2 regions of the Paraburkholderia sp. BL6669N2 genome follow, and region 2 is predicted to be linked to the other one. Evidence: riboswitches for the same ligand, from Rfam matches in the RefSeq annotation. Region 2 holds a riboswitch; the other holds the start of a gene.

Region 1 (4,822 bases), on a different contig from region 2:
GCCGGCACCGTGCAACTCGATTACGACACGATGCCGAACCAACGGCATCGCGCCGAAGTGCGCAAGCTGCTGGTTCATCCTGGCTTTCGCCGTCAAGGCATCGCGCGGGCGCTGATGACGGAGCTCGAACGCCATGCTTCTGCACTGCAACGCAACCTGCTCACGCTCGACACCCGCACCGGCGACCACGCGGAGCCGCTTTATACCGAACTGGGTTATCGAACCGCGGGCGTGATCCCAGGATACGCGCGCGGCACGCACACCCATGAGTTCGATGCGACCACCATCATGTACAAGGCGCTATGAGCGGGTGCCTCTCAAGCCGGCCGTGAATACTTGAAGGTGCCCTGGGCGCTTGCGATCAGCAGCTTGCCGTCCACCCAGGCCTCGCCGCGCGAGAAGAAAATCGAGCGGCCGGCGCGCTCCAGAAACCCCTTCGCGGTGACGGACTCGCCAAGTCCCTTGTCGAGATAGTTGGTGGTCAGCGAGAGCGTGAAAGCATGCCGCGCCGGTGCGCCGCTTTCCGCAAAGATTCCCGCATAGCCCGCCGCCGCATCGAGCAGCGTCGCGATCGCGCCGCCTTGCAGCACGCCTTGGCGATTGAGCTTGCTCGCATCGATCGGCATGAGCAGTTCGGCGTAGCCGTCGCGCCATTGCGTGAGACGAACGCCGAGCGATTCGAGAAACGGGTTGTCGATGGGAAAGTCGGACATGGGTGGGCCTTTGTGTTCGAGACAAGAAATGCGCCGCGCGGATGGCGCGCGGCCGATCATCAGTGCACTCAGCATACCCCGCCCATGGCAACCCACCATTCAGGATGGAATCAGAACCGCGCCGACCGACGTTACCGGCTTGCTCTCTTTGCGTCGCCCGAAAGCCCTCGGATCGGCCGCGCCCTGCCCGCTTCGTCGATCCAGTTGCCCGCTCTCGGGCACAATCGGTTCTTCGCCGCTCGCTGCGGCCCGACGTCATTCGCCCGCTTGCCATCCTGCCTCGATGAGTTCAGCCACTCCCCGCCGACGGTGCGCCGCACTGGCAGCGCAATCTCTATGTCTGCCTGTTCGGCTCGTTCACGACCATCGTGGCAATGACCCTGCTGCTGCCATTCCTCCCGCTCTATGTGCAGCAGCTCGGTGTCGATTCGGCCGCGGCCGCCGTGCAATGGTCCGGCGTCGCGTTTGGCGCGACCTTCCTCGCCGCCGCGCTGGTGTCGCCGCTGTGGGGCCGCATGGCCGACCGCTACGGACGCAAGCTGATCCTGATACGCGCGAGCCTCGGCATGGCCATCGTGATGTCCTTGTTGGGGCTCGCGCAGAATGTCTGGCAACTGGTGGGGCTGCGGTTTCTGGCGGGGCTGGTCGGCGGCTATGCGTCGGGCGCGACCGTGATGATCGCCACGCAGACGCCGCGCTCGCGCACCGGATGGGCGCTCGGCACGCTGGCCTCGGGCGTGATGGCGGGCAGCCTGGTCGGCCCGCTGGTGGGCGGCGCGCTGCCGCCGCTGATCGGTATCCGCAACACGTTTTTCATTGCCGGCGCGATGATCTTCTGCGCGTTCGTCGCGACCACGCTGCTCGTCAAGGAGCAACCGGTGGAACGGACGCGCGGCGGGACGCACCACGCGGACGCGGCAACCGGCCGGGCCAGCGTGCCCGATCTGCGGCCGGTGCTGGCGATGCTGTTCACCTCCGGCTTGCTGATGTTCGCCAACATGTCGATCGAGCCGATCATCACCGTGTATGTCAGCCAACTGGTGCACGACACACGGCATGTCACGCTGGTGTCGGGCTTCGTGATGTCGGCCTCGGCGCTGGGCAGCGTGCTGGCGGCTTCGCGGGTCGGCCGTCTGGCCGACCGCATCGGCGCGCCCAAGGTGATCGTGGCGTGTCTCGCCGTGTGCGCGGCCTTGCTGGTGCCGCAGGCGTTCGTCACGAGCGGCTGGCAACTGGTGGCGCTGCGTTTTTTGATGGGTCTCGCGCTGGCCGGCCTGCTGCCGTCCATCACGAGCGTGATCCGTCACAACGTGCCCGACCGCTCGGCCGGCTACATACTCGGCTATGCGACCTCGGCGAATTACGCGGGACAGGTGGCGGGGCCGCTCGCGGGCGGCTTTGCCGGCGCGCATCTCGGCATGCCTTCGGTGTTTCTCATCACCAGCGCGTTGATGCTCTGCGGGGCGCTGTTCAACGGCTGGGTGTTCAGGGCGCGCAACGAATAGCGCGCCTCGACACAACTCAGCGGCGCGAATCGAGCGCGATGCGTACCGCGAGTCCGGCGAGCACGGTGCCCATCAGCCAGCGCTGCACCTGCAGCCACACCGGCCGGCCGCCGAGAAACACGGCGATCGAACCCGCCATGCTGGCGATCAGCGCATTGATCGTTACGCTGATGACGATCTGCACGCAGCCAAGCGCGATGGACTGCGCAAGCACACTGCCGTGCCCCGGTGAAATGAACTGCGGCAGCAGCGACAGGTACATCACCGCGATCTTCGGATTGGCGAGATTGGTGACGAGGCCCATGGTGAAGAGCTTGCGGCGGCTGTCGTGCGGCAGATCGCGGACCTGGAACGGCGAACGGCCGCCCGGCTTGACCGCCTGCCACGCCAGATACAGCAGATACAGCGCGCCGCCGAAGCGCAGCGCGTCGTACGCGTACGGCACCGTCAACAGCAGCGCGGTGATGCCGAACGCGGCGCAGAACATGTAGAACACGAAGCCGAGCGCGACGCCGCCGAGCGAGATGAGACCCGCGCGCCGCCCCTGGCAGAGCGATCGCGAGATCAGATAGATCATGTTCGGACCCGGCGTGAGCACCATGCCGAGCGAAACCAGGCCGAAAGCGAGCAGCGTTGTGAATGCGGGCACGGCATTCTCCTCTGTGAGCGGAAGTTGGGCAGTGGCGTCGAATATAGCCGATCCAGCCATTCCGGCGCGGCATACGGGTTCGAAAATCCGTAGCGGCGCATGGCCTCTGCCTTCATCTCCATTCAGGCCGTTTCAGACCGCCGCTGCGCCGCGCATCGCACGAAAGACTTGCGGCAAAATATTTTGAACGGTATTGTCGAGCCGTTCTGCAATGCAGCGCGGGAGAGATCGTCAGACGTTCGTGACGACGCCGACGGAGCAACCGCCCCGGAAACTCTCAGGCAAAAGGACCGCGCAGCAGGAACATCTGGAGAGCGGCGCATTGCACTACCCTATGCGCCCACCGAAGGGGATTCCCCGCACACGGCTCGAATCGGGCCCGGCTGGCGCGGGGAAGAAACTCTCAGGTACATGGACAGATGGGGCATCAACGCCGGTTTCGACACGAAATCGACACCGGTGATGCTCAACTACTCTGGACCATGTCATGTCACGAATCGCCATTATCGGCGCCGGCATTACCGGCGTCACGACCGCTTACGCCCTCGCCCGGCGCGGCCATCACGTCACGGTTTTCGAGCGCCATCGCTATGCGGCGATGGAGACTTCGTTCGCCAACGGCGGCCAGCTGTCCGCCAGCAATGCCGAAGTGTGGAACAGCGTGGCCACCGTCATGAAAGGCCTGCGCTGGATGCTCACACGCGACGCCCCGCTGCTGCTCAACCCCGCGCCGAGTTGGCACAAGTACTCGTGGATGGGCGAATTCCTGCGCCAGATTCCACACTACCGGGCCAACACCGTCGAAACCGTACGGCTCGCGATTGCCGCGCGCGAGCACCTGTTTTCGATTGCCGAAACCGAGGGCATCGACTTCGATCTGGAGCGGCGCGGCGTTCTGCACATCTACAAGACCCGCAAGGAATTCGACGCCGCGAGCAAGGTGAACCAGTTGCTGCGCGAAGGCGGCCTCGACCGCAATCCGGTGACGTCGAGCGAACTGCATGACATCGAGCCCACGTTGCACGGCGATTTTTACGGCGGCTTCTTCACCCCGTCCGACTCGACCGGCGATATTCACAAGTTCACGCGCGGCCTTGCTGAGGCGTGCGTGCGGCACGGCGTCGAGTTTCATTACGACGCGCAAATCACGTCGATCGAGCAGCCTGCCGAGGGGCGCTTTACGCTGATGGTCGATCTCGAAGGCGAGTCGCAGCGGTTCACGTTCGAGCGGATCGTCGTGTGCGCCGGGGTGAAAAGCCGGGACTTCGCGTCGATGCTCGGCGACCACGTGAACATCTATCCCGTCAAAGGTTATTCGATCACGGTCTGTCTCGACGACGAACTCAGTCAGCAGCGCGCACCGTGGGCGAGCGTGCTCGACGACAGCGCGAAGATCGTCACGAGCCGCCTCGGCGCGGATCGATTTCGGGTAGCCGGCACGGCGGAGATCAACGGCTTCAACCGCGATATCCGTTCGGACCGGATCGCGCCGCTGGTGGACTGGACGCGGCGTCATTTCCCCGAGGTGTCGACCTCACGTGTGATTCCGTGGGCGGGCTTGCGGCCGATGCTGCCGAGCATGTTGCCCAAGGTGGGCCGTGGCAAACAGCGCGGCGTGTTCTATAACACCGGGCATGGGCATCTGGGCTGGACGTTGTCGGCCGCGACGGCGCAGGTGTTGGCGGGGGCGATTCAGTAGCACCAGGTTCAGGTTGGCGGGCGGCGGCCATTCGCCTCGTCGAGGCAGTCAGAACATCACAAAACCCCTGCAAGTCCAGTTGCTCAGGGGGTTTGTGTTTCTGGCTAATCAATAAACACCGTCTTTTGGTTTTGTTGAGCCGCTCGTCAGTTGCAAATGCATAACGCGCAGTCTGTCCCAATGTGGAACTTCGACGCGACCTTCCGGGAAGGCGGTCTGACCTGGGGCGCGTGATTGCATTGGGCAACCTCAAACT
Region 2 (4,822 bases):
CGAGTCGAGCGTGTCGACTTGCGGGACGTCTTTCGCGCCGGCGGCTTGCGCGAATACTTCGAGCAGATCCGCCAGATCGCGGCGCGTAGTGGTTTCGTCGATCGACAGGCCGACTTGCGTATCGCTCACGCGGCGCAGGTTGATGCGTTTCGCTTGCGCGGCTTCGTGCAGCGCTTGCGTGCGTGCGCCGGATTCGAAGGTTAGCGTGTCGAAGAACGTTTCGTTGGCGAGCGTGTAGCCGAGTTGCTTCGCGCCTTCCGCCAGCAACGCGGCGATGCGGTTCACGCGCAATGCGATCGTCTTCAAACCGTGCGGGCCGTGATAAACGGCGTACATGCTGGCCATGATCGCGAGCAGCGCTTGCGCGGTACACACGTTCGAAGTGGCCTTCTCGCGGCGAATATGTTGTTCGCGCGTTTGCAGCGCGAGACGCAGCGCGGGGTTGCCTTGCGCGTCGACGGTCACGCCGACGAGGCGGCCCGGCATCTGGCGCTTGAATTCGTCGCGCACGGCGAGGTAAGCCGCATGCGGGCCACCGAAGCCGACCGGTACGCCGAAACGCTGCGTATTGCCGACCGCCACGTCCGCGCCCCATTCGCCCGGCGGCGTGAGAACAGTCAGCGCGAGCAGGTCGGCGGCGACCACCACGTGGCCGCCCGCTGCGTGGATCGCTTCCGTGAGCGCGCGGTAGTCGCGCACGTCGCCGTTCACGCCCGGATATTGCAGCAGCACGCCGAACGCATTTGCATCCGCGGCTTCCGCAGCCGGGCCCACTTTCACTTCGATGCCGACCGGCGTGGCGCGCGTCTTTACCACTTCGATGGTTTGCGGCAGCACGTCGTCGGCCACGTAGAACACGTTCGACTTCGGCTTGCCGATGCGTTGCAGCAGCGTCATCGCTTCAGCCGCAGCCGTGGCTTCGTCGAGCAGCGACGCGTTCGAGATCGCCAGACCCGTCAGGTCGACGATCATCTGCTGGAAGTTCAGCAGCGCCTCCAGACGGCCTTGTGAAATTTCCGGCTGATACGGCGTGTACGCGGTGTACCACGCCGGATTTTCCAGCACGTTACGCAGGATCACCGTCGGCGTGTGCGCGTTGTAATAGCCCTGCCCGATGTATGAGCGGAACACCTGGTTCTTGTCCGCGAGTTCGCGCAGCGCGGCGAGCGCTTCGGCTTCGCTCTTCGGTTGCGCGAAGGGGCCGAGCGGCAGCGTTTCGGTGCGGCGGATCGTCTTCGGAATGACGGCGTCGATCAGCGCGGCGCGCGATGCGAAGCCGAGGGCTTCGAGCATCGCGTGCTGGTCGGCCGCGTCCGGGCCGATATGCCGTTCGGCGAAGGCGTCATGCACTTCGAGCGCGGCGAGCGAGAGAGGAGTGCGGTTCATCAGACGATCCGGGTGTTCGAGCTTCATGGGTGTTCCTGGCGGTGCGGTGTCCTTCGGCATTCGAAAAAGGACGCGCCGCACCTGTCGGGTTAAACGTAAAGGTGAATCAGGCGCCGATCGACTTGCTGTACGCGTCGGCGTCGATCAGACGGTCTTGCGTCGCGTCCGCAGCCGGCTTGATCTTGAAGAGCCAGCTTTCGTACGGCGTGGAGTTGACCGAATCAGGCGTGTTGGCCACGGCGGTGTTCGCTTCGACGATCTCGCCCGAAACCGGCGCGTAGATATCGGAAGCGGCTTTCACCGATTCGATGACGGCGACGGTGTCGCCGGCCGTGACCGTCTTGCCCAGTTCCTGGACTTCGAAGAAGACGATGTCGCCGAGCGCTTCCTGCGCGTGGTCGGTGATGCCGACCGTCAGCGTGCCGTCCGCCTCGGTGCGGACCCACTCGTGCGATTCGGTGTATTTCAGATCGGCCGGGATGCTCATCGGATGCTCCTATGCGGTGTGATTCGGTTGTAACGTGGGAAGTAGACGCACGCGCAGGTTTGCTTAAACCGCGAGCACTTTGCCATTGCGCACGAACGGCAGTTTTACCACGCTTGCAGGTACGTTCTTGTCACGAATCTGAACGTGAACGGTGTCGCCCGGCTGCACGCCTTTCGGCACGCGCGCAAAGGCGATGGATTCCTGCATGGTCGGGGAAAACGTACCGCTGGTGATTTCGCCTTCGCCCTGCGGCGTGACGACTTTTTGATGAGCACGCAGCACGCCCGCCGCCTTGCCGTTTTCCTTCAGCAGAATCAAGCCGACGAACGCAGCCTGCGAACCGTCCGCTTCCAGCTTGCCCTTGCCGACGAAGTCGCGCGGCGAGGTGAGGTCGACGGTCCAGGCGAGGCCGGCGTCGAGCGGCGAGACGTTGTCGTCCATGTCCTGGCCGTACAGGTTCATGCCGGCTTCGAGCCGCAGCGTGTCGCGCGCGCCGAGACCGGCCGGGCGCACGCCTTGGGCGTGCAGCGCATTCCACAGCGCTTCGACGTGATCTGCGGGGACAATGATTTCGAAGCCGTCTTCGCCGGTGTAGCCGGTGCGGGCAACGGTCAACTCGCCGAACGGCGTGTCTTCGATGCGGGCGGCGTTGAAGGGCTTGAGCGCTTCGGTGGCGGCGCGTGCCGTCGGCACGGTTTGCCACACTTTTTCGCGGGCGTTGGGGCCTTGCACGGCGACGATCGCGTAATCGCGGCGCGGCGTGATGGTCAGGCCGAAGCTGCCTTCAGCGTTGAGTTGGCCGAACCAGGCGATGTCTTTGTCGGCGGTGCCGGCATTGACGACCACGCGGAAATGATCTTCGCCGAAGTAATAGACGATCAGATCGTCGATCACGCCGCCGTTCGGGTTCAGCAGGCAGGAGTACAGCGCGCGGCCCGGCGTTTGCAGCTTGGCGACGTTGTTCGCCAGCGCATACTCGAAGAAAGCGCGCACGCGCTCGCCGGTGAAATCGACGACACACATGTGCGAGACGTCGAACATGCCGGCGTCGGTGCGCACGGCGCGGTGTTCGTCGATCTGCGAGCCGTAGTTGACAGGCATGTCCCAGCCGCCGAAATCGACCATGCGGGCATTGAGCGCACGGTGGGTGGCGTTGAGCGGGGTGTGTTTGAGTTCGGTCATGGGGCCTCAGGCGTCTCGCGAAACAAAAAAGGCCATGCGGCGCTACGCCTCGCGGCCTTTTAGCTGCGAGCGATGCGTTGCATGGCCCCTCTGTCCTCGATACCTGAGAGATTGCGTTGCCGTGGTCACGTTGACGTGTCACGGTGAAACGCGCGCCCCTTCGGTGGGCAGCTTGCCAGATTCGCTCGCACTTACGACGCGCGATGCGCACGGCTACTGCCGCTCTCCAGAGTGCGAAAAACCGGTGCTCGATGTTGCCTGAGAGCGGGTTCTTCGACGCGGTCGGTCCTTTTGCCTGAGAGTTTGCGGGTGTGCCCCTTCGGCGGCGCGGCCTGCGGTTTTCTGCGGCCAGCACGCTCTCCCGACGCGTGCGGCGAATGTACGCGAGGGCCGGGGGCTTGTCAAATAAAGGCCCGAGAACCGCGCGGCGGTTGACGGAGCGTCTGCGCACTTGTCAAAAAAAGCGCGGGACGTGATGCCCGCGCTCGTGCTGCTTCGGCGTTGAAGCCGAAATTGATTCTGGCGCGATTACTCGCCGATAGCGTGTGCCGCGTTGTCCAGTTCCTGATTCAAGACGCGCTGTTCGTCGCCCGACAGGCCGCCGCCGTGTTGCGCGGCCATGTCGTGCGCTTCCTGACGGATCACGTCGAGGCGATGGTGCAGCGCTGCGCCTTGGGGCGGCGGGTAATAGCCCTGATTCACGCGGTTGTCGATCCGGCGGCTGAGGTTGTCGATGCGGCCTTCGACCTGATGCAGGCGCTGATCCGCGATCTGTTGCGGGTTGGGGCGAGGCGCCGGCTGGGGTTGAGGCGCCACCACACAGGCGGCGAGGGAACTGAGCAAGGCGCAAGCGGCGAGCGCGCGGATAGTACGGGGCATGGACACTCCGGAAGTCATTGTCGTTTTGTGGTGCTACCCTGGTAGCAACGGATGACTACCGGGCCGCGCTGACCTGCCGCGCGGCCTGATTTGTAACGTTATGTTCCTTTCGGGCTTGTCAGGGTTCTGGGCCCGCGCCGTGTGCACGGCCAGTACTGTTTTAGGTACACAAGCCGTTTCGCCGCGCGGACCAAGCCGTCAGCGAATCCTCTCGAACGGCAGCCGGGCGCCTTCTTCCGAGCTTCGGCCGGCGAGCTCGATAACCGTCATAACGTCGACGGCGTCCTGTGCGCTCACCGGGAATTTCACGCCGTTCTGGATCGCGTCGGCCACCGCGACATAAAACCCGGCGTAATCGCCATTGCGCGTCGGCCACTCCCGCTCGACTTCCTGATCGCCTTCCACGACGCGCACTACACCCGGGGCGTTGCCGGCGCCGAAGCCGTCGTCGCCCGGACGCAGGCCCGCCTTCAACTGATCTTCCTGCGTGTCGAGCCCGTATTTCATATAGCTGCCGCGTGTGCCGTGGAGGGTGAAGCGCGGCGCGACCAGCGCCGTCAGCGCGCTCGCGTGCAGCACCACTTCGAATTCACCGTAGCCGAGCTGGATGTGCACGTAGTCGGGCGCGCCGGCGTCGTCACGATGTGCGCGCACCGTTGCCGACACGGTTTGCGGCGTGCCGAACAGCGCCAGCGCCTGGTCGATCAGATGCGGTCCGAGGTCCAGCAGCAAGCCGCCGCCTCGCGACGCTTCCTCGCGCCAGCGCTGGCGCACCTCCGGCCGGAAACGGTCGAAGTGCGATTCGTATTGCGTGATCCGTCCCAACTCGCCGCTCGCCAGCAGATCGCGCACGGTCAGAAAATCGCCGTCCCAGCGACGGTTGTGAAA

Evidence for each region. A riboswitch is a leader RNA that binds a small molecule or an ion and turns the genes downstream of it on or off. The one in region 2 is predicted to bind glycine.
Region 1: it holds a riboswitch for glycine, as region 2 does, so the genes downstream of both, B0G80_RS30825 (D-amino acid dehydrogenase) here and gcvT (glycine cleavage system aminomethyltransferase GcvT) in region 2, are expected to answer to the same signal.

The regions. Positions count from the first base shown of each region.
Region 1 is NZ_QUNA01000002.1:1,855,824-1,860,645, forward strand. Features, by position in the region: partial or broken gene B0G80_RS30805 (N-acetyltransferase family protein) at 1-306, shown strand, start outside; gene B0G80_RS30810 (PaaI family thioesterase) at 318-713, opposite strand; gene B0G80_RS30815 (MFS transporter) at 1,088-2,218, shown strand; gene B0G80_RS30820 (LysE family translocator) at 2,235-2,867, opposite strand; glycine riboswitch at 3,077-3,170, shown strand; gene B0G80_RS30825 (D-amino acid dehydrogenase) at 3,355-4,566, shown strand.
Region 2 is NZ_QUNA01000001.1:3,411,172-3,415,993, reverse strand. Features, by position in the region: gene gcvP (aminomethyl-transferring glycine dehydrogenase) at 1-1,413, opposite strand, end outside; gene gcvH (glycine cleavage system protein GcvH) at 1,493-1,873, opposite strand; gene gcvT (glycine cleavage system aminomethyltransferase GcvT) at 1,937-3,055, opposite strand; glycine riboswitch at 3,136-3,295, opposite strand; glycine riboswitch at 3,328-3,429, opposite strand; gene B0G80_RS15600 (hypothetical protein) at 3,584-3,934, opposite strand; gene B0G80_RS15595 (oxidoreductase) at 4,133-4,822, opposite strand, start outside.